Regions from separate parts of the Clostridium paraputrificum AGR2156 genome, predicted to be linked through region 2. Evidence: a T-box and tRNA genes for the amino acid it is inferred to sense, from the RefSeq annotation. Region 2 holds a T-box; the other holds one or more tRNA genes.
What was found. A T-box is a leader RNA that pairs with one kind of tRNA and senses whether it is charged. The one in region 2 lies ahead of thrS (threonine--tRNA ligase), so its partner is inferred to be a tRNA-Thr.

Region 1 (16,058 bases), on a different contig from region 2:
TCTCATAGAGTAGTTAGCTTTTAAGGCTTGAGTTACATAGTGTTGAAGAGCCATATTGTCAGCATCTGCATAGTTATCTAGCTTAAATGCTCTTTCTGCTTTTTCTACACCTGCATCAGTTAACATAACTGCATTAGCTTCTTCATCTATTGTATAATCTTCTTCTTCTCTTAAAGTCTTTACAAAGTAATCTGCTACTTTATAGAATTCAGTTGATTTTTCACCTGCTCCTGAAATTATAAGTGGTGTTCTAGCTTCATCGATAAGAATAGAGTCAACCTCATCCACTATACAGAAGTTAAGTTGTCTTTGTACTCTTTCCTCTTTGTAAATAACCATGTTATCTCTTAAGTAGTCAAAACCAAATTCATTATTTGTTCCGTAAGTAATATCAGAACCATATGCCTCTCTTCTTTGGTCATTTGTAAGTTCATGAACAATAACACCTGTAGTTAAACCTAAAAAGTTGTAGATTTGTCCCATCCACTCCATATCTCTTTTTGCAAGATAATCATTAACTGTTATTATGTGAACTCCATTTCCAGATAAGGCATTTAAATACGCAGGTAATGTAGCAACTAAGGTTTTACCTTCACCAGTTTTCATTTCCGCAATTCTTCCTTGGTGAAGTACAATTCCCCCAATAAGTTGCTCTCTATAATGTTTCATTTGAAGAACTCTCCAAGATGCCTCTCTAACAGTTGCAAAAGCTTCTACTAGTATATCATCAAGAGTTTCTCCATTTGCTAATCTCTCTTTAAACTCAACAGTTTTATTCTTTAATTCTTCATCTGTTAACTTAGACATTGACCCATCTAAAGCTTCAATCTTATCAACAATAGGTTTTATTCTATTAACTTCTCTTTCACTGTATGACTTGAACAATCCTCCAAAAAGTCCCATAATTTCATCCTTTCAACTATATTATTAATAACGTTACTATATAATTTCATATTCTAATTTCTATATTTATAAATTATACCATTGTAACTTATATATATACAACAATTATAACTATTTATTAACATAAATGCAAAAACTCCATAGAGCCTTTGGATTTCTCCTTAACCCTATGGAGTATACACGCTTTATTTATATTCTGGTTCTATTAAACCATAATTTCCATCTTTTCTTTTATAAACAACACTTACGTTGTTTGTATCAGCATCTTGATATACAAAGAAGCTATGTCCTAATAATTCCATTTGTAGTACAGCTTCATCCGCAGACATTGGTTTTACATTGAAAGACTTAGTCTTTACAATTCTTGAGGTATCTTCATCAGTATCTTCATTCTTAAATTCTAGCGAATTAAATTCTGGATACCTTAATGACCCTGAATTATTCTTTCTAGAAAGCTTGGTTCTTTGTTTTCTTATTTGTCTTACAAGCTTCTCTTCTACAAGGTCAATTGACTTATACATGTCGTCTGTGACTTCTTCTCCTCTTAGAATAACCCCGTTAAATGGAATTGTCACTTCTACTCTTTGTCTATTCTTTTGTACACTTAATGTAGCTCTTGCTTCTACATTAGGTCCAAAATACTTTTCTAGCTTAGAAATCTTTTTTTCTACCATTTCCTTTAACGCAGGTGTTAATTCAATATTTTTTGCTATTACTGTCACTTTCATAAGCCCAGCCCCTCTCATAATTATTATGATTCTTTAGACCTTTATTAAGTTGTTTTTTATATTTTAATTTTACATAACATCTGAAAATATAGCAACTTTAAATTTTCAGAATATTCTCTTACTTCAATCATACTACTTCAACTATCTTAATATTCCTCTTTTTTTTGCAAAATATGTATACATTTTATCATTTGACATAATGCACTAATTATCTAATAAATAATTATACTCAAAACTCTGCTAACAGCATTTTTATTGAAGATACAAAAGTTCATATTGGACAATTAACTAATTATTTCAATAGGTTTAGCTAAGAAACCACTGCAATCAGCTTGCCCATTTTTCACAAACTTTACTATATCAAAATTTCCACCTTATCCTTATTATCTATCTTATCTATTTTATCTTTATTCTCTCTTACATTCTTAACTTTTTCAGGCAATAAAAAAAGAGCAGCATCACTACTACTCTTGTTAAGCTAGCTGACCTGGTCTTTGCCCCCACACTCGCCTACTGGAGATTTCGCTACCCAGAATTACCCTCTCACTACTAACCCTCTCAATTAAAATTGGTAGGACTTACTTCTATACCGCACCATGCTCATCAAAACTTTGTTTGAGTTACGTGGATCGTTTTGCCTGCGACTAGCCTCGACTTTCAACCACAGACCTAGCTTACATTAATATTATACATACGATTTTGCCATAGTCAACAATTTTATTTGAACAACCCCTGCTTCTTTTAATACTCGCTCTGCTTCATGAAGAGTTGCACCTGTTGTAATTACATCATCCAATATTATAAATTTCTTTCCTTTTACTTCTTCTCTATTAATAACTTCAAATACACCTTTAATATTTTTTAATCGCTCTTCTCTTTTTAAAGTCTTCTGTATCTTGTTATCTTTCACCCTTTTTAAAGTATTTAATATGGTAAAATTATTTCTTAATCCTAATTCCTTAGCTAAATACTCACATTGGTTAAAACCTCTTATCTTAAGACTTTCTTTTCCTATAGGAATATATGTTATTATATAATCCTTTTCTATAAAATTAACCAGTCTTTCCTCAACTAGCTTAATTAGTTCTTCTCCTGCATCAAATCTTCCCTTAAATTTAAACTTTAATATTAATTCCTTTAATACACCTTTATAATATCCAAGACAAAGCTCCCCATTATCACAATATGTAATTGAAAATTTACATTTATGACATAAACCATAGGTATTTTCTTCACCACATACTATACACTTACTATCCCTTGGATAAATTATTTCCAATAAACTTCTTTTTATTATTGATAAAACCTTTATAATCCTTTTTCCCATAACATCTTATTAAAATCTCTAGATACATCCCTAACCCTATCTATAGTATTATTTACTTCATTTGCTATAAATAATATCTCTGAAGTTTTACTTAATGTTTTTGATATTTGACCACATATATACATAAGTTGTTTATAGCTATACTCATTACTATCTGCAAATAGTACTATAGCATCTCCAATGTTAGTCCCCTCTAAAGATATCTCCTTAAAATCTGTTATTATAAATGTTGCCTTATCTTTTACTTTTAAAACATTTATCTTATTACTTTTATCTTTGTATACTTTTTTTATTTGAACCTTATTTAATTTAAGCTTATTTAAATAATATTCATATACATTTTCTAAAGCTTCACTATTAGGAACATATATGACTAAATTTCTTTTATTATCCTTAAACCATTTTATATAATCATATAAAATATATGGAATATCCTTATTTAAATCAATTCTAGTATTTATAACTCTAGGCTCTATAAATGGCTTTTTAGTAACTATAGGAGTACATTCTATTTTATCTCCTAACATAGTTACCTCTTCTAAGGAATATACTATTATTCTTTCTGACTTGCTAATTATAAAGTTATAAATATCTCTTAACTTTCTATTATCTATAGTAGAAAAATTTGATATATCATCTAAAATAACTAAATCGTATTTTCCTTCTATATCCTTTATATGTTTATACTTTACAAAGTTAATATCGCATTCTCCAAGACCACTTTCTAATTTACAATAAGTCATATGTTTATACTTATTACTTAATCCATCTAATAGTTTCTTTTCTTGATACCCTTCATCTGATATATATAAAACTTTCTTTCTCATGGAAATAAAATAGCTTACTATATCTACAAAAATTGTATTTGTATTAAAAGGACATGTACTTATAGATAAAGTTTTTATACCACTTTTATACCAACTATATATTCTTCTAGAAATATCTACTATCTCTTCTGATATATTTTTATTAAATATAACCATATTACCCTCTCTTTTTTTATTCTATTACATCACTATTAAGTAAATCTTTTATTCTGTTCTCTAGTGATGAATATCTCTCAGTACTATTAGTGTTTGTAACCATGTATTGAAGTGCCCTTGGATATCCAACCACTGTTACTAGATCCTTTGCTCTGGTTATTCCAGTATATATTAAATTTCTATTCATCAAGAAAGGTGATCCCATAAATGATGGAATAATTACAACCTTAAATTCACTTCCTTGACTTTTATGTATTGTAATTGCATAAGCCAATTCTAATTCATCAATATTTTCAGCATCGTATATTACCTTTTTTTCGTCATCAAATATTACTGTAATACTTCCTCTTTCGTTATCAATACTTTGAATAAATCCCATATCTCCATTAAATACACCTTCACCATCAAGATCTCCCTTGTCACTTATAGAAGTCCACTTTATTAAGTAATTATTCTTAGTTTGCATAACCTTATCCCCTTCTCTAAGAACAAGATTCTTTATCTTTTTCTCTTTTTTATCCTTTGAGGGTGGATTTAATATTTCTTGTATTTTTTCATTCAAATTTATTATTCCTAAAACTCCTTTTTTCATAGGACTTAAAACTTGAATATCTCTTCTTCTATCCCATGACTTATTGAAGTTTGGCAATCTCCTATTAACTAAGTCTAAAGTAACAGAAAGTATATTATCTATATTCTCTTCCTTTAAAAAATAAAAATCTTTATTCTTTTGATTCAAATATGGCATCTCTCCATTATTTATTCTATGTGCATTAGTGATAATTAAACTCTCGGCTCCCTGTCTAAATATTTCTTTTAATCTAACAACCTTGATTAAACCACTATTTATTAAATCCTTTAATACATTTCCAGGCCCTACTGATGGTAATTGATCAACGTCTCCCACTATAATAAGCCTTGTTCCAACTCTTATGGATTTTAATAAGCTGTGCATTAAAAATATATCTATCATAGAAGCTTCATCTATTATTACTACATCTCCATCTAAGGGTTCATCTGATTCATCATCTAAAGGTGTATCCTCATCCCCAGCCCCTATATCTAATAATCTATGTATGGTTTTTGCTTCTCTTCCAGTTGATTCAGTCATTCTCTTAGCCGCTCTTCCTGTTGGGGCTGCTAAAAGTACTTTCATTCCCTCATTTTCATAAATTTCAATTATGCTTTTTATAATTGTTGTTTTACCTGTTCCTGGACCTCCAGTTATTATTTCTATTCCATCAGTAAAAGCTCCAATAATAGCTTCCTTCTGAGAGTCTGCAAAGTTAATACCACTTTTCTTTTCAAACAAAGAAATTTCAAATTCTATATCTGTATTTATAGTTTGATAGTTTTGAATTGATAACCTTGCTATTCTTTCTGTTATACCTAATTCACTATAATAAAATATAGGTATAAATACACATTCTATATCATTTATTTTTTGTACTATTAGCTTTTTCTCTAAAAATGCATTATATATATTTCCTTCTATTAGTTCTTCCTTAACCAATAAAAGTTCTTTAGTTTCTTCTATAACCTTATTCTTAGGCATATATGTATTTCCAGCAGCACAGAATCTATTTATTACGAAGTCTATTCCACTCTTTATTCTAGAATCAGACTCTCTATTTATTCCTATCATTGACCCAATTCTATCTGCTGTAGCAAAACCTATTCCTTTTATTTCTCTACAAAGAATATAGGGGTCCTTCTGAACAATTTCTTTAGCATTAGGTCCAAATCTTTTATATATTTTTAAACACTGCCCATGAGTTATGCCAAAGCCTTGAAAATATATCATTATATCTTTTAAATCATGTTGTTCTAAATATGATTCATAGATAATGCTAAATTTCTTTTCTCCAATACCATCAATCTCTTTTATTCTTTCAATATTATTATCTAATATATCCATGGCCTCTTCACCAAAATGGTCAATGATTTTTTTTGCTGTAACAGGACCAATTCCTCTAATTATTCCAGATGATAAATACTTCTCTAAACCATCTATTGTAGTTGGCATAATCTCTTCACATTTACTAATACTAAACTGTTTACCAAATTGTTTATGCATTATCCAAGTACCAGTTAACTTTACATGTTGACCTTCTCTTAAGTAAGGAATTGTTCCTACAGCTGTTATAGGCTTATTCTCTATATTAATTTTAGATACTACATATCCTGTATCACCACTTTTAAAAAGTATTACTTCAACAAAGCCTTCTAAGACTTCCATATTATCTCTCCATATCCAATAAACTTATTTTTATTCTTGACTATATATATTATAATTATATCATAGGATTATAAAGTTTCTAAAAATTGATGGAGGTGTTTTAATGCTAATAAAAAATTGTAATATTATTTATTTAGACAAAATTGAAAAAGGTTCTGTACTAATTGAAAACGGAAAGATTAAAGAAATTAACCCTTCTAACGTTAACGATACAGAAGTTATAGATGCTGAAGGTTTATACCTTTCACCAGGATTTATTGATGTTCATATTCACGGTGCTGGTGGTTGCGATACCATGGATGGTACTGTTGAATCTATAAATACAATTGCAAAAACAATAGTTGAACATGGTACAACATCTTTTACACCAACTACAATGACAGTTGCTGCTGAAGATATCAGAAAATCTATGAAAGTTATTAAAAAGCTTAAAGAAGAAGGAACTGAAGGTGCTAATGTATTAGGAGCTCACTTAGAAGGACCTTTCATAAGCCCAAAAGCAATTGGTGCTCAAAATCCAAACTTCTTACTTGCGCCATCAGTAGAAAACTATAACAAAATAGTTGGTGACTATGGTGATGCTGTTGTATCTATCACAATGGCTCCTGAAGTTGAAGGTGCAAAAGAATTAATAAAGTATCTTTCTGACAATGGTGTTACAGTATCTATGGGGCACACAAAAGCTACTTATGATGAAGCTATAGAGGGAATAAAATGTGGTGCATGCCACTCAACTCACCTTTACAACGCAATGACTCCTTTTACTCATAGAGAACCAGGTGTTGTAGGTGCTACATTCGATACTGATATAACTACAGAAACAATTTCTGATGGTATCCATATTTCTTACCCTGCTTTAAGAACAGCCTATAAGCAAAAGGGAACTGATAAAGTTTTATTAGTTAGTGATGCTATGGAAGCTTGTGGTATGCCAGATGGCCAATATTCTTTAGGTGGTCAAGATGTTATAGTTAAAAATGGTGCTGCAAGATTATTAGATGGAACTTTAGCTGGTTCTGTTCTTACTCTTGATAAAGCTGTTAAGAATATATATAGCAACTCAAATTATCCTTTAAATGAAGTTGTAAGAATGGCTACTTACAATGGTGCAAAACACTGTCATGTTGAAGATCATAAAGGTTTGATAAAAGAAGGTTATGATGCTGACCTTATATTATTTAATGAAGATATAGAAATTCAAAAAGTTTTCGTTAAGGGAAAAAAAGTTTATAATAAATAATAAAAAGACTTATTGCAAATTATTGCAATAAGTCTTTTTTCTATAATAATTTTTTAATTTCTTCAACCTTGTTTAATTGTTCCCATGGAAGATTTAAGTCTGTTCTTCCAAAATGTCCATAAGCAGCAGTTTGCTTATAGATTGGTCTTCTTAAATCTAACTCTTTAATTATTGCACCTGGTCTTAAGTCAAATACCTTTTCAACTATATTAATTATAGTTTCTTCATCAACTTTTCCAGTTCCAAATGTCTCAACTTCTATTGATACTGGCTTTGCAACACCTATAGCATAAGCTAATTGTATTTCAAGCTTATCTGCAAGGCCAGCGGCTACTAAGTTTTTAGCAACCCATCTTGCTGCATACGCTGCTGATCTATCAACCTTTGTTGGATCTTTTCCTGAGAATGCTCCACCACCGTGTCTTCCCATTCCTCCATAAGTATCAACTATTATCTTTCTTCCTGTTAATCCCGAATCTCCTTGAGGCCCCCCTACAACGAATCTTCCAGTAGGATTTATATAATATTTAGTGTTTTCATCTAATAATTCAGCTGGAACCACTTCTCTTATTACGTATTCCATTAAATCTTTTTCTATTTGTTCTAAAGTAACTTCTTCACCATGTTGAGTAGAAATAACTATTGCATCTATTCTCTTAGCTGTGTTATTTTCATATTCAACTGTTACTTGTGTTTTACCATCTGGTCTTAAATAATCTAGTGTTCCATTCTTTCTAACTTCAGTAAGTCTTCTAGAAAGTCTGTGAGCCATAGCTATTGGTAGTGGCATAAATTCTGGAGTTTCATTTGTTGCAAAACCAAACATCATACCTTGGTCTCCAGCACCTACTGCTTCAACATCATCCTTATCACCCTTTTTAGATTCTAAAGCTTCATCTACTCCCATTGCTATATCAGCTGATTGTTCATCTATAGTAGTCATAACTGCACATGTATCACAGTCAAATCCATACTTAGCTCTATCATAACCTATTTCTCTTATTGTTTCTCTAACAACTTTAGGAATGTCAACATAACAATTTGTTGTTATTTCCCCCATTACCATTACTAATCCTGTTGTTGTACATGTTTCACATGCTACTCTTGCATTTGGATCCTTTGATAAAATCGCATCTAACACTGCATCAGATATTTGATCACATATTTTATCTGGATGTCCTTCTGTTACTGACTCTGATGTAAATAATCTTTTCATAATTTGTCTTCTCCTTCCAAATGTTTTTAGGCAATAAAAAAACCCTTCGATAAGAAGAGACTTTACTATATAATCTCTCTCATCTCGTAGATAAAAAATCTACAGGAATTGGCACCTTGTAATATAACAGGTTGCCGGGTTTCATCGGGCCCTTTCCCTCCACCTCTCTTGATAAGAGTTTTTTATTTAATTTTTGCAAACTTATTGTAACATATTATTTTTTTAAACTCAATAGTATTTATTATATAATTTCAACTTTTATCCACAGAAGCTTTTTTTCTATCCACAGATTTTATTAACTTAATACACATTATCAACTTTTAAGGAATAAAAAATGTGGAGTAGATATTTATTTTACTTGTTCCGTCACAAAACTCCAAGTCACACGGAAATAAATATCCACCCCTCTCATACTATTAGAATTTTATACTTTTATAGACATTAAAAAAAGCAAGTAAACTTGCTTTTAAATGGTGGAGGAGGACGGATTCGAACCATCGAAGCGAATCGCAACAGATTTACAGTCTGCCCCCTTTGGCCACTCGGGAACTCCTCCATTTGGAGCTGGCAATAGGAATCGAACCTACAACCTGCTGATTACAAGTCAGCTGCTCTACCGTTGAGCCATGCCAGCATATTATATTTATTTTTTAAGTTTTAAATGGTGGGCACAACAGGGATCGAACCTGTGACCCCCTGCTTGTAAGGCAGGTGCTCTCCCAGCTGAGCTATGCGCCCATTTAAATGGTGGAGGAGGACGGATTCGAACCATCGAAGCGAATCGCAACAGATTTACAGTCTGCCCCCTTTGGCCACTCGGGAACTCCTCCAATTTTTAGTTTTCTTCAAATGCTGTAAGCACCGAATCAACAATAGTTAGTATATATTCTATGCTCTTATATTTCAACTCTCAAATGAATGCATATATCAAGATTATCCTTAATTTACTCTACATCTATCGGTTTTACTCTCATTTAATATTACATCCGTTTTTTCTACACATTTTCTTTGATATTATTAAAATTTACATATGGAGATAATATACTCTTTATTTTCTCATAATCCTCGCTACTTAATCTAGTCTTTAAAACTGATATAGCATTTGTAATTCCACTTTCCTTATCTTCACTATTTATAGCATCTTCTATCATACCTATATCACTTGTTGACATTGTTGTAATAACCTTTTTTAGTTCTTCATAATCTTTCCTAGGCATTTCATTATATATATCCTCTACACTTACCTTTAATATAGGATTTACATCAACAGATACTTCTTTACTTTCCTCTTTTTTCTTGCTCTCCACTTCTTTTTCATCATTTTCACTTTTAACATCTTCATTTGTAACTCCACCTAAGTTCACAATATCTGCTACTGACTTTGGTTCCCATATAAAAATAGTATATATAGTAATAAAACTTGCCAAAAAAATTACTAATCCAACAAAAACTTTTTTCATTTTTTTCACTCCCTTCATATTTGATTTATTGCCACTTAGCATTTTTTTATTCTTATATACTATTTATTAACTCCCACTCATATATTATTGAAGGGGGTGTTATGGCTTGAATAAAAGGAAGGTTCATTATAGATCTGCACTTGCTTATTATGAAATTGCAGAAGGAATAAAAGATTTTATAAAGGATAATACAGCTATAGTTTGTATAGGAACTGATAAATGTATTGGAGATTGTTTAGGACCTTTAGTTGGTACTATATTAGAAGAGAATCTCTTTCCTTTACCAATCTATGGTACTATATCAAATCCCATTCATGCTTTAAATATAGATAAACGATTGGAAGAGATAAATAAATTACACCCTGATGCTTGCATAATCGGTATTGATGCTTGTTTAGGTGAAAATAAATCAATAGGTGAAATTCATACTAGAGACTATGCTATACATCCTGGAAAAGGAGTAGGAAAGACACTTCCTGATGTAGGTATGGCCTCTATAATAGGTATAATAGACTCAAGTGATAATGCTGACTTCTTTTCTTCTAGATCTATTCGCTTATCTCTAGTTCTAGATATGGCCAAAGTTATTTCAAGAGGAATTATACATGCATATTATTTAAACAAAGGAATAAATTTAAAAACATAATAATTTTCTTATATATAAAAAGTGAGAAACTCTATAAAGCTTCTCACTTTTTATGTTACTCTATTAAAATTACTTCTTGATTATTCAAGTTATTATCCAACTTATCAAAATAAGCAAGAACCTTTCCAGTTCCTTCTGCAACACATTCAACTGAGTCAGCTGCAACTATAGCACTTACTCCAGTTTCAAATTCAATAAGCTTGTCTAATCCGTCTAATAAAGCACCTCCACCAGTTAAAAGGATTCCCTTTTCTATAATATCTGCCGCTAATTCTGGAGGAGTTTTTTCTAACACTGCTTTTACAGCCTCTACTATTAAAGTAACAGGTTCTTGTAATGCTTGTCGAATTTCTTCAGTTGTTATTTCTACCTCATCTGGTAAACCAGTAACTAAATTTCTACCCTTCATACTTGAAGTTAAATTTCTGCCCCCTTTAAAGGCTGAACCTATTGTAACCTTTAATTCTTCTGCAGTCTTTTCTCCTATCATAATTTTATGTTTACTTCTTACATACTTTATGATAGCTTCATCAAATTTATCTCCAGCACTCTTTATTGATGATTTAACAACGATACCACCAAGAGAAATTATAGCTATATCACATGTCCCCCCACCAATATCAACTACCATTGATCCATTTGGCTTTGTTATATCTAATCCTGCACCAATTGCTGCTGCTAAAGGCTCTTCTATCAGATTAACTCTCTTTGCTCCGGAATTTCTTGCTGCATCTATTACGGCTCTTCTCTCTACTTCTGTAGCCTGTGAAGGAATGCAAACCATTACCTTAGGAGCAACCATATTTTTCTTACCAACAGCTTTAACTATAAATGCCTTTAACATTTTTTCAGTTACATCATAATCAGAAATAACCCCGTCTCTTAATGGACGAACTGCTACTATATTTCCTGGTGTTCTTCCAATCATCTTTCTTGCTTCTTCCCCAACAGCCAATACCTTATTATTAATTTTGTTTATAGCAACAACTGATGGTTCTTTTAATATAATACCTTTACCTTTTTCATAAACAAGCACAGTAGCTGTACCTAAGTCTATTCCCAGCTCTACCCCTGATCTCCAAAACCACATTTTTTTCACTCCCATATATAAAAATTACATTTAGATAACAATTTCTTCAAAATTCTGCCTATTCTTTATTATATATGGAATATTCCTATCATTCAATAGCTTTATACTTTAATTTAGTGGCTTTTCCGCCTCTAATATGTCTTTCTGCTTTATTAAGTTCTAAAATACTATGAGTTTTTTCTGCAATAATTGGATTTATTTTTGGTAATCTCTCTGTCATATCTTTATGAATTGTACTTTTACTTACTCCAAAAACTTTAGCAGTTTTCCTAATAGTAGCTTTTGAATCAATTATATATTGTGCTACCTCAAGAACTCTTTCTTCAATATAGTCTTTCAAAATGCTACCTCCTTCATTTTTTATTTCTTTATTCTTTTTAATTATTGACCAGTCATTCCTTTTTCAAGGAATGACTGATTAATATTATTTCTAACAAATTACTTTAGCTTATATGAAAAATACTTTAATGGATCTACTTGTTTTCCTTGTGAATTTATTACTTGTATATTTAAAAATTCACCAAACTTATCTCCAAATATCTTTACAGTATTTCCAACTTTACCGATAACAGTGCTTGATGTTACCTTATCTCCAGCCTTAACATTAACTTTAGGATCAAGATTAGCATAAACAGTCTTTAATCCATTAGCATGCTTGATAACAACTCTTGTTCCTTCTTCAACATCGCCAACACCTACTGTTTCTACAACACCTTCTGCTGCTGCTTTTACTTCCGAACCTATCTTAGATTTAATATTTACTCCAGATAAAACACGTTGATTTCCTTCATCATCAATAATTTGAGGAGTTGTCTTAAACTCTCTAATTAAAGTTCCTGAGATTGGATTAACAAATTTCACTTCCGTAGTATTTGATACAGCAGTAGTCTTTTCGGTATTCTTATTAGTTGTACTCTCCACTCTTTCTGCATTTTGCATGTTATTACTTACATCTTTATCATCAACATTCAACGAAATTTCTTTATTATTCTCTTCTTTTTTAGGATCTGTTTGTAAATTACGTGATTTCTTAAAATATACAGTTCCAAGTGTTGTGATAATACACAAACATAGGAAAAGTACTACGTAAAAACCCTCCTTCCTAAAAAAATCTTTTACCTTTTGTAAATTATTTTTGTCCATATAAACACCTCCTTTTTCTATTGTTTCCTTTTTGTATAAAATAATACATATTATCCATATTTTATTTATTTTTATTTTAAAAAAATAAGGATATAAAATAAGCCTTTGACTTATCTTATATCCTTACCTTATTAAAAGTTTTTAATCGCTATTTATATACTATTTTTTCAATTTCTATTCCTGAATAATAATGTTTTAATATATCTTTATAATTCTTTCCGTCCTTGCCCATAAAGTTTGCTCCCCATTGGCTCATTCCAACTCCATGCCCATAGCCTTTACAATTAATTTTAACCACATCATTACCATACTCTATTGTAAAATTTGATGACCTAAGATCAAATAATTTTCTAAAATCAATTCCCGAAATTGTTTTTTCTCCTAATGCTATACTTTTTACATACTCCGCATTAGTTCTAGACTCTATCTTTACCTTATCTTTTAAATTTGTTTTTGTAACTCCAGAATCCTTATATGTTTTATTTATTGTATTTACAAATTCATCAAATCCAATTTCCTTTGTTGTACTATATTTTGTAGCATCTTCATCCCAAGAACTATCTACTGATTTTAAATAAGGAATATCTCCTGAGAACACTTCTAAGGAATCCTCTGTCTTACCTCCACTTATAGCAAAGAATTGAGGATACTTAACTATCTCATCGCCATATATCATAACCTCACCCTCTGTAGCTTTAACAGAGCTAACAATCTTCTCCCAATAAGTTTCTGCTTTCGCACTTTCCCACTTCTGCATTCTTTCATCCTTACTCATATATGCCTGACAGTGAGTTGATGAACAAATTTCTGCTCCATGCTCTTTAGCTGATTTACAAGGAGAAATTCTCTTAGAAAAATAAAAAGTTCTAGCTGCTATAGATTGAGCCTTTATTGCCTCTTCATTAAATTCTGCAGGCATTTCTGCAGCTACTACTCCAACTATATAATCTTCTAAACTTATTTCTTCTACCTTTCCTGTGATAGTATTATATACCTTTACTTTATCATCGCCCTTAACTATTACCCCTTCATCTTTAACATACTTTATAGTATCATCGCTAAGTTCAAAAGAGCTTGTACGTTTAAATGGAGATGCAATGAATATACTACAAATTATTATTGTAAAGGAAATTATAAATATGCTTATATAAGAAATAACTTTAAATTCATTTTTCGCACCATTATAATTCATTTCTCCCTCCTAAAAAATAATTTCCTTTAATTATATGCTTACATAATTTTACTTATCACTACTCTCAATAAGCTTTATTATTTTCTAATATATACATAAGAATATATATTTATATATTTTTGCATAAAAGAAGCTACATCTTAACGATATAGCTTCTTTATAAAAAAATTATAATTCCTTTTTAATACTTAATTCTTTCAATATCAGCTCCAAGACCTCTGAATTTCTTTTCAATATCTTGATAACCTCTATCTATATGATAAATATCTCCTATTTCTGTTGTTCCTTCAGCTACTAATCCAACCAATATCATAGCAGCTCCTGCTCTTAAGTCTGTAGCTTTAACCTCACATCCAGTTAGTTTGTTAACACCTTCAATAAAAGCTGTTCTACCATCTATTTTTATTTTAGCTCCCATTCTAGTAAGCTCTGCTACATGCATAAATCTATTCTCAAATATAGTTTCTGTTACTATGCTAGACCCCTCAATTAAGCATAGCAAGCTCATCATTTGAGGTTGCATATCTGTAGGGAACCCTGGATAAGGTAAAGTTTTAATATCTACAGGCTTCTTAGGACCTGTTCCATCAACTATTACAGATTCTCCTAATTCTTCAAAGTTAATTCCACACTCTTTTAACTTTTCTATTAATGGTCTTAAATGTTCTCCATTTATACCATTAATTTTAATTCTACTGTTTGTTATTGCAGCACTTATCATAAATGTGCCAGCTTCAATTCTATCATATATTGGTTTATATTTAATGCCACCTAAATGATCTACACCTTCTATTGTAATCTTTCCTGTACCAGCACCGACTATATTAGCTCCCATTGAGTTTAAAAATTCTGCTAAATCCCATATTTCAGGTTCTTCTGCAGCATTTTCAATTATAGTTGTTCCTTCTGCTAATACAGCAGCCATAATTATATTCTCAGTTGCTCCAACTGAAGGGAAATCTAAATAAATTCTATTTCCTTTTAATCTATCTACCTTAGCTTCTACATATCCATGTCCAATATTTATTTCAGCTCCTAAGGCTTTAAAGCCTTTCAAATGAAGATCAATAGGTCTACTACCTATATTGCATCCTCCTGGAAGTGATAATTTGCAATAACCAAACCTTGCTAACATAGGACCCATTATTAGAAATGAAGCTCTCATTTTCCTTATTAATTCACTATTAGCATCAACAGGAATCAATTTACTTGTATTTATTTTTATCTTTTCATCCATTATTTCTAAATCGCAATTTAAACCACTAAGTAGGTTACATATAACCAAAACGTCTTCTAGCATAGGTATATTTTCTAATTCAATATTCTCTTTTGAAAGAATTGTTGCTGCAATTATAGGCAAAACCGAATTCTTCGCTGCGCTTATGTTTACCTCACCACTTAGTTTCTTTCCACCTTTAACTACTATCTTTTCCATATTCTCCTCCATAATGACTTATTAGTATGTTGAAAAAATTATTGGTGTACCAATAACTAAGTAAGTCCCTTTATCGTAGTTACTTACTGCAAAATTGACCCTTTCTCCATCTTGTAATTTAGCTGTTCCAACATAACCATTATGGATATCTAGGGCATTTATGTCTTTTATGTTTTGTACTTTATTAATAATATCTAATCCTTCTTCTGTATTATTTATTTTTCCCTTTATATATTTAAAATATCTAGGTTTACTTGAAGTATTAACTTGTAATTGTGATAAATCTTGTATTAAATTTAATAACTTTTTGTCTTTACTAAAATTAGTTATTACCGCATCTACTAATGTTTTTCCCTTATTTTCATAAACAATAATATTTATTTCTATATTATTGCACTTTATAGAAATACCATCATTAGTTATTTCAGAAACACTTGAACTATAATGCTTTTTTAT
Region 2 (16,058 bases):
ATGCATAACGAAAAAGTAGTATTTAATGAAGAAATATTAGCTACAGGTTCTGCTATACATGCATATAGTGCTATAATGTGGTTGAAAAATAACAAGGATAAAAATTAAGAATACTAAATAAAGTATATTAAGAAAGTTTGATTTAAAAATCCCTATATTTATAATTAAATATAGGGATTTTTGTTACTAATATGAATTACAAGTTAATCATATTTAATGTTATTGGTAAAGTATAGTTTGTTACATAGTGAATTTATCTATAAGGTTTCTATATAGAATAAAGTGGTATAATTGACTTGTAATATTGTTTGTACTTAATAATATAAAATCATGATATTTAAGTTATACATATAAACTAGGATAGTCACTTTTAATGGAACAGTTAATATTAGAAGTGGTAATGAAAAATTGGGGGGATTTTTATAGTAAAAGATTTTAATATTGTAATTAAAGCTATTTTAGTTGGCTATGTTGCAATGAATTCATTAAATAATATGGATAAGCCATGGCTAAATGTTTCTATCATTTTATCTATAATTATATTATCAATGTTAAGCTATTTACTTCCAAAAAGATTAAGAAAGAAGATATACTTTATAAATATAATCTTTTCAGCAGTAGTAACAATATATATAAATAAAATTATTATAATTCTATTTGCTTTTACATTAGCAGAGTATTTATCTATAGAAAAAAAGGTTTATTATAATTGCCTATTTATTATTCCAACAAGTATTCTGTTTACATATAAAAATAATCTATGTGTAGAATTAACCTCAATCATTGCACTTTCAGTATATGCATTAATTTACGGAAAAAAACAAGAAGAAAGATTAGAATTCTTAGAAAAAGAGTGGGATCAAAATAGAAGAATTAATTCAGAATTAAGTTTAAAAATGAAATCTAGGGAGAAGTTTATAGAGCAAGAAAAAATATCTGCAAAGTTACAAGAAAGAAATGAAATTTCTGGTGCTATGCATGATAAGATAGGACATACTTTAGCAGGAGCGTTACTTCAACTTGAAGCTTTAGGAATTATTTTGAAAAATGATGGAAATGAAAAAGCAGTAGGTATTATAAAAAATGTAACCAATTTGCTTAGAAATGGAATGGATGATATAAGAGCAACATTAAGAAGTATAAAACCTCCAATAGAAGAACTTGGAGTTAATAAAATTAAGCTGTTACTTCAAAATAAGTTAAAGGACACTTCATTTAAATACATACTAACAAGTGAAGGAAATCTAGATTTAATATCCAGGAGACAGTGGGAAATAATTATTGAAGGAATAAGAGAATTATCAACTAATTCTCTAAAATATTCTAAAGGTAATAAAATTAAGGTTAATATAGAGGTGTTAAATAAATATATAAAAGTGGAAGTTAGTGATGATGGTATTGGTTCTAACAAAATTATAAAAGGAATGGGATTACAATCATTAGAAGAAAGAATGCTAAATTTACAAGGAAATTTAATTCTAGATGGAAGTAGAGGGTTTACGGCAATTATGATATTTAAAGAAGAGGGGGAATTATAATGTGCATTAAAGTTGCTATTGTAGATGATGATGATTTAATTAGGGAGAGTTTAAAAATAATTGTTGGGTCTAATGAGGACATTGATGTTAAGGGAACATTTAAAAATGGACAAGAACTATTAAAATATTTAGAAGGAAACTACTTGGATGTAGTTCTTATGGATATAAGAATGCCAATTTTAAATGGTGTAGAGACATTGGCAGAAATAAGAAGAAGGGATTTGAAGACAAAGGTCATTGTGTTAACAACCTTTGATGAGGATGAATATATAGAAAAATCATTAAACCAAGGAGCAATTGGATATTTGTTAAAGAATACTACGCCAGATAAAATTATAGATACTATAAAAATGGTTTACAATGGTATATCAGTAATTCAGGAAGATATATTAAAGAGATATAAGGAGATTGGACAAAATACTCCTAAGGGGAAAATAGATAAATCACTTTTTACGGATAGAGAATATGAGGTGGTTGTAGGGATTTCCCAAGGGTTAAGTAATAAGGAAATAAGCAAAAAACTATTTATCTCAGAAGGAACAGTTAAAAACTATATTACCTCTATACTAAATAAAACAGGTTTAAAGCATAGAACTCAAATAGCTGTTTATTATTATACAGGAGAGAGGATATGACTTTTGTCATATAGAGAATATGACCTTTTCTACAGTTTGTAGAAGGTCTTTTTTTATATACTAAAATTAGAAAGTAAAGGGGGAAATAATAATGAAAGTAATAGAAATAGATAAGTTAGTTAAAAAATTTGATGATTTTGTTGCCATTGATAATATTTCATTATCCATAGATGAAGGAGAGATATATGGACTTCTTGGCCCAAATGGAGCTGGTAAAAGTACAACTATTAGCACTATATGCGGCTTAGTAAGACCTTATTCAGGTGATATAAAAATAATGGGAACTAGTATTAAGAAAAATGATGTAAATATCAAACGACAAATTGGACTAGTTCCGCAAAAAATAGCTATATATGAGGATTTTACTGCTAAAGAAAATATTAGTTTCTTTGGTGAACTATATGGACTAAGGGGAAAAGAATTGAAAGAGGCAGTAGAGAAGTCATTAGAATTTGTAGGGCTTAAAGAAGTTAAGAATAAAAAGGCCAAAGAGTATTCTGGTGGAATGCTTAGAAGGTTAAATATAGCTTGTGCTATTGTTCATAATCCCAAGATAATTATTATGGATGAACCCACTGTAGGAATAGATGCTCAATCTAGAAATCATATTTTAGATTCCATTAAGAAATTAAATGAAGGGGGTACTACAATAATTTATACTTCACATTATATGGAGGAGGTAGAGTCAATATGCACCAAAATAGCTATTATAGACCATGGTAAAGTTATAGTAGAGGGAACAAAGGATGAACTAAAAAGTATAGTAGATGATAAGAAAACCCTATCTCTTACCCTTAATTCCTATGAAGAAATTAATATTGAAGAAATTAAATCTATCAAAGGAGTTTTATCAGTATATCAAAATGATAATTTAGTAACTATAAACACTTCTAAGAATGTAAATAACCTAGATAAAATAATTAATTATTTTACAAGAAATGAAATTAGTATTGGTGATATTGGATATAGAGAAGTTACCTTAGAAACAGTTTTTCTGACATTAACCGGCAGAAGCTTGAGGGAGTAGGTGAGATTTTATGTTTCATGTTATTGTTGAAGGACTTAAGTTTAATCTTAGGCAAAGAAAATGGGTGATATTTAATGCATTATTTCCAATTTTTCTTATGGTACTCCTTGGAGTAATGTTATCTAATACTAACTCTATAAATAGTGAAAATGAAGTTATTAATATATGTTACTACAATGAATCAGGAAAAGAAGAAATTATAAATGAAATAAAAGATAATGTATTCAATTATGAGGATTTTAGTATAAAAGAAGTATCATCTGTTGAAGAAGGAAAGGCTAAGGTTGAAAATGAAAGAGAAATATTTCTTTTGCTTAAGGATGAATCTATAGAAACTTATTATTCGGAGAAAAAAGTCTCAGAAGGTGCAACTGTCCTATCTTATTTAAAATCATTTAGTGATACCTATGCAAGTATAAATGAATTATATATGGTGGATGTAGATAAGGCATCTGAAATTATTAGTAGTGAAGAATTTATGAATGATAGTATAGATGTAAAGTTTATTAAAGAAGAGGATGCTCCTAATTCTTATCAGTATTATGGAATAGTTGAAGTAACTATGATGATGCTTTATGTAACATTATTTCCAATAGGATTACTTGGATTAGAAAAATCATCTGGAATAAAGGATAGAATAATTTTAACAGGATTATCTGATTTCAAATATTTTGTTGGAAGAATTATTTCAAGTTTAATTCTAAGCATAATTATAATTACACCAGGATTTCTATTTTCACTCTTTAAATTAAAGTCAAATTGGGGAGACAATCCACTCATAACTTTTATGTATTTAATAGCTGCTGCTTTAATGATGGTTACCTTAGGAACTTTTGTTGGTTACGCAGTAAAGCAAAGAGATAGAGCAGCATTGTTCTTACAAGGACTTATTATTCCAGTCTTTTCTTTCCTAGGGGGATCTTATATATCACTGCCTCTTGAAATGGACGGAATATTCAATTTAGTAACAAATATTTCTCCTTTAAGATGGTTAAATAAGGGAATATTTAAAGCTGCCTATGAAGGAAGCTTTTATTGTCTAAATGTAAGCTTAGTAATAAGTATTACAGCAACTATAATTTTATTTTGTTGTCTTTATATATGTATTAGAAGGGAGAAGAGAGAAGTATGAGAAGTGTATATGCCTTAGTAAAGAATAATTTAAAGATAATGATATTAAAGAAACCTGCGTATACAATACTAACAGTAGTTTTTCCTTTGATTATATTTCTATTTGCCCCAAAGATTATAGATCAATCTATTACTGAAATAAATGTGGGAATATGTGATGAAAGTAAATCTTTTTCTTCTAATAAATTAGATGAGTATTTGTCTGATATTGATATGATTAATCTAGTTGAAGTTAATAGCGAAGATGATTTAAAACAAAAATTTAATACTAGAGATATTTATTTAGGTATAATGATTGAGAAAAATATTGAGGAAAAAATATTAAAGGGTGATAATTCAGGTGTGATTTTATATGGGATAGAAGGGGAAAGTCTTCATGAAATCTTAGATAAAGGACTATCTATTGAATTATCCAATATGATAAATTTAGCAAAAGTAAATGATGGTGACCTTGAAAAATATAAGTTGTCAGTTGAAAGAAAAGAAAAGGAAAAGATTGAAGTTTCATATAAAGATTTAAATGATGTAAAAAAGGACCATAGTGTAAGTCAAAGCTTAATAGGATTTATAATCATGTTTGCTTTTTATAGAGCTATGAGTGGATCGGGATTAATTAGCGAAGATAAGGAACAAAATATGTATACACGAATTCTTACGACTAGTGTAAGGCCATGGCAATATTATTTAAGCAATATTATTAGTACAACCATTTTGCTATCTATTTTATTTACAATAAGTGTTATAGAAATAAATTTTGTTTCAACCATAGAAATTGGAGTTAGTAACCTTATGCTTATAGTAATATTACTAATATTAGGAATAGTTTCAGTATCTGTAGGAACATTTTGTATGACCATAACTAATGATAGAGATTTATCAAGCATAATAAGTAACTTTGTTACAATATCATTTCTAGCACTGGGTGGGTGCTTTGTGCCTTTATCCTACTTAAGTGGTACAATAAATAAAATATCATATTTTACGCCTATAAGATGGGCAATGGAAGCTATTAATAATGCACAGCAAGGAGCAGATATAGGTGTAATTGTAATGAATTTATTAGTGTTGAGTTTATTTGGAGTTGTATTCTTTATTATTTCAGTTTATTGTATAAATAAGCGTGATAAGGTGGACAATGTAAGATAGATATTTAGCTGTAATTTTTAGGATTCAAGAATATAAAATAACAGAATTCAATTAGAGCTGTTGAGAAATATTTTTCAACAGCTTTTATTTTATAAACATATAAAATATAAATGTGTAAAAACTAACAATGAATTGTAATAAAACTATAAAAACAAAGGAGAAAAGATGGATAGAATTTTAAAAGATAAGACAATAAAGCTAGAAAATACATATATTAAATTACCAAGTAAATTTTTCACAACTCAATATCCTGAAAAGGTAAGAGAACCAAAGGTTGTTGCGCTAAATAAAACATTAGCCAAAAGCATAGGAATAGATGTAAGCTTCCTGGAAAGTGAAGAGGGAGCAAATTTTTTAAGTGGTAATAAAATTTTAGATGGGTCAACACCAATTGCGCAAGCCTATGCAGGACATCAGTTTGGATACTTTACTATTTTAGGTGATGGAAGAGCAGTACTTCTTGGGGAATACTTAACAAAAGATGGAGAAAGAGTAGATATACAGCTTAAAGGATCAGGTAGAACTCTTTATTCTAGAGGTGGAGATGGAAAGGCATCCTTAGGGCCAATGCTTAGAGAATACATCATAAGTGAAGGAATGTATGCTTTAGGGATACCAACTACCAGAAGTTTGGCTGTATTAACAACAGGAGAAGATATTTTTAGAGAGGATTTCTTACCTGGAGCAATACTGACAAGAATTGCAAAAAGTCATATACGTGTAGGAACATTTGAGTATGCTGCAAGACTTGGAGATAAAAAATATTTGAAGGAATTAGCAGATTATACTTTAAAGAGACATTTTGATGGCAATTATAATGGGAACCCTTATGAATATCTTTTAAATCAAGTTGTAAAAAAGCAAGCTGAATTAATTTCAAAGTGGCAACTTGTGGGGTTTATTCATGGAGTGATGAATACAGACAATATGTCTATAGCAGGAGAAACTATTGATTATGGTCCTTGTGCTTTTATGGATATATATGATCCAAGTACTGTATTTAGTTCAATAGATTTAAATGGTAGATATGCCTATGAAAATCAGCCTAGAATTGGTGGGTGGAATCTAGCAAGGTTTGCAGAAGCTATGTTACCATTATTAGATGATGATAAGGATAAAGCAATTGAGGTAGCAAATGGATCTTTAGATAAATATAACCAATTATATTTAAATAATTGGTATTTAGGCATGAGAAAAAAGCTTGGGCTATTTAATGAAGAGGAAGTAGATAAGGATTTAATAGAAGGGCTTCTAAGTATAATGCTAAAATATAAAGCAGACTATACAAATACTTTCTATAACTTAACTATTGGAAAGTTTACTAGCATGGATATTTTCTATATGGATGAGTTTAAAAGGTGGTATACTTTATGGAGTGAAAGATTAAGTAGACAAGAACAATCCAAAGATGAAGTCAAAAAACTTATGGAAGAAAATAATCCAACTGTAATACCAAGAAATCATAGGGTAGAGGAAGCACTAGAAGCAGCAGTAAATAGAAATGACTATAGTGTAATGGAAAATCTTATAGCAGTTTTAAAAAATCCATATGATTACTTAAGTGTTAATGAAGAATATACAAAGTTGCCTAAAAATATAGATAAAGGATATAAAACCTACTGTGGTACATAAAATAGTATAGAAGATTGATAAATTAAGGATGGAAATAGTTAAGAGACACCTGTTAAATTACAGGTGTCTTATTATTTTGAGCAAAAAATACTTATCTTTTATGTTATTGATAAATTTTATCAATAACATTATTGATTAGAAATTTTTTCTAGTATATACTAATTAATGAAAAGACAATGAGAATCATATTCAACTGAAAGAGGGGGATTAGTTATGTCATTATCAATGATGTCTGTTGGTGAAAGTGGAAGAATTATTGAGTTTAGAGGAAAAGATAGTATGAAGCGTCATCTTCAAGATCTTGGTTTTATAAAAGGAGAAAAAATTGAAGTTGTTGGAGAGAATCAAAGTGGTTTAATTCTTTTAGTTAAAGGCGTAAAAATTGCTTTGAATCGTGGACTTGCTTCACTTATAGTGGTTAATTAAGTTTTGAAAGGAGTTTTTGATTATGACTTTAAAAGAATTAAAACCAGGTGAATCTGGTACAGTCAAGTCAATTGGGGAAAAGGGAGTTATGAGAAGAAGACTTATGGATATGGGAGTAACTCCAGGTGTTAGTATAAAAGTAATTAAGATTGCACCATTAGGTGATCCTATAGAAGTTAATATAAGGGGATATGCGCTTAGTTTAAGAAAAAGTGATGCTGAACAAATTATAGTAATCAAATAAGGGGGAGATTAAATGTCATTAAGAATTGCACTGGCAGGTAATCCTAACTGTGGTAAGACTACTCTTTTTAATGAGTTAACAGGTTCAAAACAACATGTAGGAAACTGGCCAGGAGTTACAGTTGATAAAAAAGAAGGTAAGTATAAAAAGGATAATACTATAGAAATTGTAGATTTACCTGGAACATATTCCTTATCACCATATTCTGCTGAAGAGATAATAGCAAGAGATTATATTGTTGTTAATAAACCAGATGTGGTAATAGATATAGTAGATGGTACTAATATAGAAAGAAATCTTTATCTTTCACTTCAAATTTTAGAAACTAGAGTTCCAACTGTTATAGCTATAAATATGATGGATGAAGTTGAATCAAATGGGGATAAGATAGATACTAATAAGCTATCAAAATATCTAGGGGTGCCTGTAGTTCCAATAATAGCTAGAAGCGGAAAAGGTATTAGTGAATTAATGAATGTAGCTACTAAAGTAGGAAAAGAGAAGAATGTTTTGGAAAGTTTAGCTATTTTTGATAATAATATACTTGAAGCTAGAGATAAAATTAAAGATATAATATTTTGTGAAAATGAACTAGAAAAAGAATGGAGAGCTTTAAAATTAGTTGAAGGGGATGAAATTGTAACAGCTCTTTTAAGTGAAGAAGAAAAATCTAAAGTACTTAAAGTTGTAGAAGTAGCGGAAAATAATGCTGATGGGGATACTGAAGCTAAAATAGCAGACCTAAGGTACCAATATATAGGTAAGATAGTTAGAGTATCTGTTAAGAAGGGAGAAAGAAAAGTTAAAGAAACTAAATCAGATAAAATAGATAGGGTTCTTACTAATAGAGTTTTGGCCTTACCCATATTTGCAGTAGTTATGTACTTGCTATTTGCTTGTACTTTCAGTGAAAATTTTTTATTTATTAAAGGATTTCCAAGCCCAGGTGTATGGTTAGCAGGCTTAGTAGAAAAAGTATGGGAAATCTTTAGTAATTTAATTGAAGGACTTATAGTAAATTCATCTCCATGGGTTCATTCGTTAGTTATGGATGGGATTTTAAATGGTATTGGTGCAGTAATTGGATTTATACCATTAGTATTGGTGTTATATATACTTATTTCATTTCTTGAAGATAGTGGTTATATGGCTAGAGTAGCCTTTGTTATGGATAGAATTTTTCGTAGATTTGGTTTGTCCGGGCGTTCATTTATTCCTTTACTTATGGGATTTGGTTGTGGGGTACCAGCGATAATGGCAACTAGAACTTTAGATTCAGAAAAAGACAGAAAAATTACCACTATTATAACAGGTTTTATGCCATGTGGTGCTAAATTACCTATATTTGCAATGTTTGTTTCAATATTCTTTAAAGATGGAAATAAGACTTTAGTAACCTATTCTATATATATGTTAAGTATTGCTATAGCAATTATTGTTTCTTTATTATTAAATAAGTTCGTTTATAAATCAGAAGTATCTAATTTTGTAATGGAATTACCTCAATATAGAATTCCTACTGCTAAATCTATAGGTATTCACGGATGGGAGAAAGTAAAGGGTTTTGCAGTAAAGGCAGGTACAGTAATTTTTATTTCTACTATTTTAATTTGGGGACTTTCAAACTTTAATATAAATTCATTTAATGGTGTGAATAAAGAAAATAATGAAAATGGAAGTATAATTTGCGATATGGAAGAAAGTTTTCTAGCATCTGCTGGTAATATAATTGCTCCAGTATTTAGACCTTTAGGATTTGGAGAGTGGAAACCAGCAGTAGGTGTAGTTACTGGATGGGTTGCTAAAGAAAATGTTGTTGTTACATTTGCACAATTGTATGATGATGATGTAACTGATGAATACTTAAAAGAGTTTTTTAGTAAGTATACACAGGTGGAACTTGAGGAGTTTGGCTTTGAAGATGGTATATATGATTCTGAAGCAGCAAGAAGTATATATTCTGAAGGAATTTTGTTTGAAGGAGAAGATGAAAATGCACTTTCATCTATGAAAGAAGACATTTCATCTAAAGGAGCAGCTTATGCATATATGGCATTTAATCTATTATGTATGCCATGCTTTGCAGCAGTTGGTGCCATGAAGAGAGAGTTGAAGTCTTGGAAGTTAACAGGTATGGCTATTAGTGTTCAAATGGTGACAGCCTATATTGTAGCATTATTAATAAATATATTTGGAAGCTTAGTAGGTTAGAGAATGAATAGAAAAGAGAGTGATTACTTACTAGTTAAAAAGGTTAACATAGAGAAGGAAGCTATCTTTTTAAAATTAAGAGAAAATGGTTTTAGAATTACTAATCAGAGAAAACTTATAATTGATACTATTTTCAATAAAGAATGTACAAGCTGTAAAGAAATATATTGGGAGGCATCTAAGAAGGATTCATCCATAGGAATAGCAACTGTATATAGAATAATAAAAAGTCTTGAAGAAATAGGAGTTATAAATAGAAAGAATCTTTATAAAATATCAAGTGAAGAAATTGATATTTTAAATGGTGAAGGTATTGTAGTTCTTAAGAATAAAAAAACATTTAAACTTTCTGAGGAAGATTGGAAAAGGATAATTAGAATAGGTCTTTATGAGGCAGAGGGTTTAAATATTAATGATATTGACTCCATAGTTATAAAGAGAGTTAATGATGAAGAGGAGGATATAATGTGATTGATTTTATTGTTGTTGTCAGTGTATTAATTTTAGTTGTGTTATCCATGGTGTATAGGCATAAATCAAAAAAGTCTGGTAAATCTTCCTGTGGTTGTAGTTGTGAAAACTGCAAATCATCTTGTAGTAATTTAAAATATAAATAACTCTAAAAAACCTAGTCGTACTCTGACTAGGTTTTTATTACGAGGTATGTAAAAGATGTTATCATCACTGTTCCACTAATTACAGTAGATAATTAGTGGAACAAAAATAATATTGTTAGATTATAAACTTTGACCTAAACAGTTTGTATCATCAGCTATATCTCTAACATCGTCTTGTAAGTCACAAATATCGCTTTGAATAGATCTTAAGATATTCTTTATTCTATTACTTACGCAGCAACGACTTTCAAATAAAACATCATCTAGATTATTAAAGCATTGATTTAAGCAGTTAATAGCATTATTAGTATTTCTTAATTGATTTTCAAAAGCTCTTAATGCTCTTTCTGTTCTCTCATCCATTGGACTATTATCAAATCTTCTTCCGCAGCAAAGACGTCTGTCATCACGATCTCTATCCCTATCACGATCTCTATTACAATCTCTATCACGATCTCTATTACATTCACATTCGCTACTTAAGAAAGAAGTATTGTTATAAAAATTATCTCTATAGTTACGGTAAGCTTCTGCTATTTCAGAATAATTATTATTATTTTCACACATAGTAAATCCACCTTTTCATCTTTTTGTTATTTATTTTCTATCCATTCGTATAATTTATCTTATGTAGATGATAGGTAAATGGTGATAAAAAAATAAAAAGTATACAATATTATTTTTTTGTAGATGTCTTTTTACTTTAAACCAGTATTTATATGTATTTAAAGTTATAGATATTATATTTATAGACAAATATTATAAAAATTAGGTATACTAAGGAAGAAGCAATAAAGATGAACAGGGGGAGCACTAATGAGTATAGGGAAGGTGCAAGAAAAAATAAGAAGTTTAAATGATATAAGAAATAATCCGAAGGAATATCTTGATAAATGTGATGAAATAATTAGACTATTAATAGATTCTAATGAAATATATACTTTAGTTAGTAAGGATTCTAGTGAAGAGTTCATAGAAAGCGGCAGAGGTGATATAAGATACGGTATCCATGAAAATATACCTACAATGTGGCTTTTTTCTGAAGAGAAGATAGCTAAGGAATATGCTGATTATTATAATTTAAAGCTTAAGGGTGAATATTTAATTAAAAAAATACCATTTGAAGAACTTTCGTTAGAGTCTTATAGAGCTATGTTTTCAGGGATTGGGAAGATTATTGTAGACGAAGGAAGAGAATATTTAGCATGTAGTTTGTATGATTTGGTAAATCAATGTTTAATAAAAAATGGACAAGATCCTATACTAGAAAGAAAAGAGTATCTTGTTATGAATATACTAAATAGCATTAAGTATTGTAATACAAAGTTGTGGGTAGTACCAAAGGAAGGAACAACTTTTAATGATATAATATTTAATAAATTTGTTCCTGCAATAGAAGGAGGCTCTGTAAGATTTTTTATAAACAAGAATGAAAGTAGTACTTATTCAAAGAAATTAGGACATACTAATGGTATTTCTATAGATTTAGATATGAGTAGTTTTAATATTATCATCGAGAGTTTATTAAAAAGTGAAGCTAAGGGAGTAAAATTTATTATAAATAGGATAGAATCAGATATAACTATAGAAAAGTTAAATTCTTTATTAAGCAAGATGAATTAGACAGTATTGACAAAATATTATCAATGGAATATAATACAAAGCAAACAAAATAGTATAGGCTATGATAGGGAAAAGTATTATAGAATGCAATTTTAAGAGAGAAAATGTCATTGGCTGTAAGCATTTTTAAATATGACTATAAGAAAAACTACCCAGGAGCTATGATTCAGTAACTTATTAAAAGCGAAATGTCATCGGTGAAGATCGATAAAACGTAAGAGAAGAATTGAATTTTTTAATTCAATTTGGGTGGAACCACGGATAATTAGCATTCGTCCCAAGTAGGGATGAGTGCTTTTTTTATATTAAATTTAAGAGGAGGTAGAAAAATGAGTATTAAAGTAAAGTTAAATGATGGGTCTATAAGAGAAATAGAAGAAAACTTAACTATTTTAGACCTAGCAAAAAGCATTAATAGGAATCTTGCCAAAAAGGCAATTGTAGGTGAAGTAAATAAGACCTTAGTAGATTTAAATTATATGCTAAAAGACAATGATGAGGTAAATATTTTAACAGCTGATAATGATAAAGCAATTGAGGTTATTAGACATTCTACCTCCCATATAATGGCACAAGCAGTAAAGAGGTTGTATAAGGATGCAAAACTAGCAATAGGTCCATCAATAGAAAATGGTTTTTACTATGATTTTGATATTGATGAGCCTTTAATTATTGAAGATTTACAAAAGATAGAAAATGAAATGAATAATATAATTAATGAAAATTTACAATTTGAAAGGTTTGAGGTTTCAAGAGAAGAAGCTCTTAAGATTATGGAGGCAAACAATGAATCTTATAAAATAGAACTTATTAATGACTTACCTCAAGGAGAAAAAATATCTCTTTATAGACAAGGAGAATATGTAGACCTTTGTAGAGGGCCACACATACCTTCAACTAAATATGTAAAAGCTTATAAGTTAACAAGTGTTAATGGTGCATATTGGAGGGGAAATGAAAAGAATAAAATGCTTCAAAGAATTTATGGAGTAGCATTTAAAAATAAAGAATTATTAGATAAGCATTTAGCTAATATTGAAGAAGCTAAAAAAAGAGATCATAGAAAACTAGGTAAGGAATTGAAGTTGTTTACTTTTGTTCCAGAAGGACCAGGCTTCCCTTTTTTCCTTCCAAAGGGTGTAGTTTTAAAAAATACTCTTATAGAATTTTGGAGAGAGCTTCACAGATTGGCAGGATATGTTGAAGTTGAAACACCTATTATGTTAAATAAGCAGTTATGGGAAACTTCAGGACATTGGTATCATTACAAAGAAAATATGTATACTTCAATGATAGATGAAGAAGAATTTGCACTTAAGCCAATGAATTGTCCAGGTGGAATGTTAATTTACAAATCTGAAGCACATTCTTATAGAGATTTTCCAATTAGGGTTGGTGAGCTTGGAAGAGTTCACAGACATGAACTTTCAGGAGCATTACATGGTCTTATGAGAGTAAGAGCCTTTACACAGGATGACGCTCATATATTTATGTTACCTAATCAAATAAAGTCTGAAATCAAGGGAGTAGTAAAGCTTATAGACCAAGTATACTCTAAATTTGGTTTTAGCTATAAGGTTGAGTTATCTACAAGACCAGAGGATTCTATGGGTAGTGATGAAGAATGGAATTTAGCAGAAAATTCATTAAAGGGAGCATTAGAAGAGCTAAATCTAGACTATATAATAAACGAAGGTGATGGGGCTTTTTATGGTCCTAAAATTGACTTCCATTTAGAAGATAGTCTAGGAAGAACATGGCAATGTGGAACAATACAGCTAGATTTCCAACTTCCACAAAGATTTAGTTTAGATTATATAGGTCAAGATGGAGAAAAGCATAGACCTATTGTAATTCATAGAGTTATTTTTGGAAGTATTGAAAGATTTATAGGAATTTTAATTGAGCATTTTGCAGGAAAGTTCCCAACTTGGCTTGCTCCAGTTCAAGTTAAAGTATTACCTATATCAAATAAGTTTGAAGAATATTCAAATAAAGTAAGGGATGCATTAAATGAAGCTGGAATAAGAGTTGAGTTGGATGGTAGAGATGAAAAGATAGGTTATAAAATAAGGGAAGCAAGAAATGAAAGAGTACCATACATGATTATAATAGGTGAAAAGGAAGAAAGCTTAAATAAGATATCCCTTCGTAGTAGAAAAAATGGTGATGAGGGAATAGTCAATTTAGATGAATTAATTTTAAGGATAAATGAGGAAGTAGAAAATAAATCTTTATAAGTTAAAAATTAAGAAATATTTTTTGTGAAATTGCAAATGCTATTCTTGAGGTGATATATATGGCAAATAGAATAGTTGAAACAGTAAAAAAAAGCGGCGAAATTTCAGATTATGTTTTAAGCAATGGTGAAACTATTTCAAAAGAAGTAGGAGTAGAAAGAGCTAAAAATGGAGAAATTGAAGGAGTTATCATAGCTCATTCAAGAAAAGGTGAAGAATATTTAAGAACTAAGCCTGATGGAGAAGAAGGCAACAATCTTTCTTCAATGAATAAATAATAAAAGAAATACTCTGCAAATAATTGCAGAGTATTTTTAATTATCTTTTTTGTTATTATTGTCCTCTTTTAAGTTGTTTATTGCATTTACTATTGCAGCTGTGCAAGCAAGCCATAGTAGTACAAATACATATTACAACTATTATCAAAATATCTTCATAAAATGAAGGAAAAGAAATTAAGAAGAAAAGAGACAAAAAGAAAGCAATTAAACCATATACTAAAGTTCTCATGAATTTACCCTTTATATATAGTTATATTTTACCATGTAATAATAAAAATGGATAATATTAAATTGTTATAATATGAGTTATGGTGTAAAATTAAATTATAATTTAGTTTTAGAGGAAGATTATGATTAATAGGAAGTATCTTTCAATAAAGAACAATAAGGATATAGAAAAATTAATGGAGAAATATAATTATTTTCATGATAGTTGTATAAATGAGATAAGTTATGAAAGTGGGGCATATGTTAATGAAGATTTAAGTATGAACTCAATTAATAATAAGAGAATTTTAAAGGTAGTTTTTCAAAGGCAAGAAAATCCAAGAAATTTAGAAATTAAGTTTAATAAATTAGTTAAATTAAATCTTACTCCTGAATCAGAAGATTGTGATTCTATAATTTTTGGGGCAACCATGGAAATTAAAGATGGAAACATATATTGGATAAATGAAGAAAATGTTCCTATTGATAGAATAGATAACTATAGGAATTATACTTTTGTTATAGCTAAAGAGGGAGAGTACAGATTTTATTAATATAAAAGAAAAGGTTTAGAGGTGGGGGAAATGGTTAAGAAACCATGGAATATAAATGAGGTAAAGCGGATTTTACACATATTTTATAATATTAAATCACTTGATATTGAAGAGATTATTCCTTTAAAATCAGGTGCTTCTTCTGAGTGTTTTCATGTCATAACAAATAATGGTGAATATATATTAAAAGATATAGAAATGGATTTTATGAATCATCCAGACATAGAACCCCTCGTTAATAATGAATTGTCCTTAATAGGAATACCTGTATCAAAGTTTTATGTAACTTGTGATGGGTTTTATGTAGGAAAATATAATGGACATACCTTTCATCTTCAAAGCTTTATAGAAGGAGATATATTAAAAGTAAATACTGCTCCAAAGTGGTTTATGAAGGAGAGTGCTAAAATACTTGGTGAAATTCATAATGGATTAATGGATTTGCATTCTTTAGATAAAGGCATTTCTAAGGGATTTTTCATGGTGGTGAATCCTAAATCTGCTTTAGAATCCTATAAAAAATCTTTAAAAATAGCCAAGGAAAGA

Region 1: it has a tRNA-Thr gene. The T-box ahead of thrS (threonine--tRNA ligase) is inferred to sense a tRNA for this amino acid. The anticodon was not compared.

What each region holds. Positions count from the first base shown of each region.
Region 1 covers NZ_AUJC01000001.1:441,620-457,677, forward strand. Annotated here, with positions in the region: gene secA (preprotein translocase subunit SecA) at 1-903, opposite strand, end outside; gene hpf (ribosome hibernation-promoting factor, HPF/YfiA family) at 1,089-1,631, opposite strand; gene G594_RS0102125 (ComF family protein) at 2,317-2,958, opposite strand; gene G594_RS0102130 (hypothetical protein) at 2,940-3,941, opposite strand; gene recD2 (SF1B family DNA helicase RecD2) at 3,958-6,180, opposite strand; gene nagA (N-acetylglucosamine-6-phosphate deacetylase) at 6,284-7,420, shown strand; gene metK (methionine adenosyltransferase) at 7,461-8,636, opposite strand; SAM riboswitch class I at 8,713-8,814, opposite strand; tRNA gene G594_RS0102150 (tRNA-Tyr) at 9,108-9,192, opposite strand; tRNA gene G594_RS0102155 (tRNA-Thr) at 9,196-9,270, opposite strand; tRNA gene G594_RS0102160 (tRNA-Val) at 9,299-9,374, opposite strand; tRNA gene G594_RS0102165 (tRNA-Tyr) at 9,382-9,466, opposite strand; gene G594_RS0102170 (hypothetical protein) at 9,632-10,096, opposite strand; gene yyaC (spore protease YyaC) at 10,203-10,742, shown strand; gene mreB (rod shape-determining protein MreB) at 10,798-11,832, opposite strand; gene spoIIID (sporulation transcriptional regulator SpoIIID) at 11,921-12,172, opposite strand; gene G594_RS0102190 (M23 family metallopeptidase) at 12,271-12,975, opposite strand; gene spoIID (stage II sporulation protein D) at 13,124-14,167, opposite strand; gene murA (UDP-N-acetylglucosamine 1-carboxyvinyltransferase) at 14,349-15,602, opposite strand; gene G594_RS19500 (hypothetical protein) at 15,624-16,058, opposite strand, start outside.
Region 2 covers NZ_AUJC01000008.1:135,697-151,754, forward strand. Annotated here, with positions in the region: gene G594_RS0109760 (M20 metallopeptidase family protein) at 1-108, shown strand, start outside; gene G594_RS0109765 (sensor histidine kinase) at 477-1,538, shown strand; gene G594_RS0109770 (response regulator transcription factor) at 1,538-2,173, shown strand; gene G594_RS0109775 (ABC transporter ATP-binding protein) at 2,265-3,200, shown strand; gene G594_RS0109780 (ABC transporter permease) at 3,211-4,332, shown strand; gene G594_RS0109785 (ABC transporter permease) at 4,329-5,477, shown strand; gene G594_RS0109790 (protein adenylyltransferase SelO) at 5,643-7,109, shown strand; gene G594_RS0109795 (FeoA family protein) at 7,323-7,535, shown strand; gene G594_RS0109800 (FeoA family protein) at 7,558-7,779, shown strand; gene feoB (ferrous iron transport protein B) at 7,792-9,990, shown strand; gene G594_RS18745 (transcriptional repressor) at 9,994-10,461, shown strand; gene G594_RS20740 (FeoB-associated Cys-rich membrane protein) at 10,458-10,607, shown strand; gene G594_RS0109815 (hypothetical protein) at 10,728-11,174, opposite strand; gene G594_RS0109820 (hypothetical protein) at 11,424-12,230, shown strand; T-box leader at 12,283-12,513, shown strand; gene thrS (threonine--tRNA ligase) at 12,560-14,470, shown strand; gene G594_RS0109830 (DUF3892 domain-containing protein) at 14,530-14,748, shown strand; gene G594_RS0109835 (hypothetical protein) at 15,102-15,512, shown strand; gene G594_RS0109840 (phosphotransferase) at 15,543-16,058, shown strand, end outside.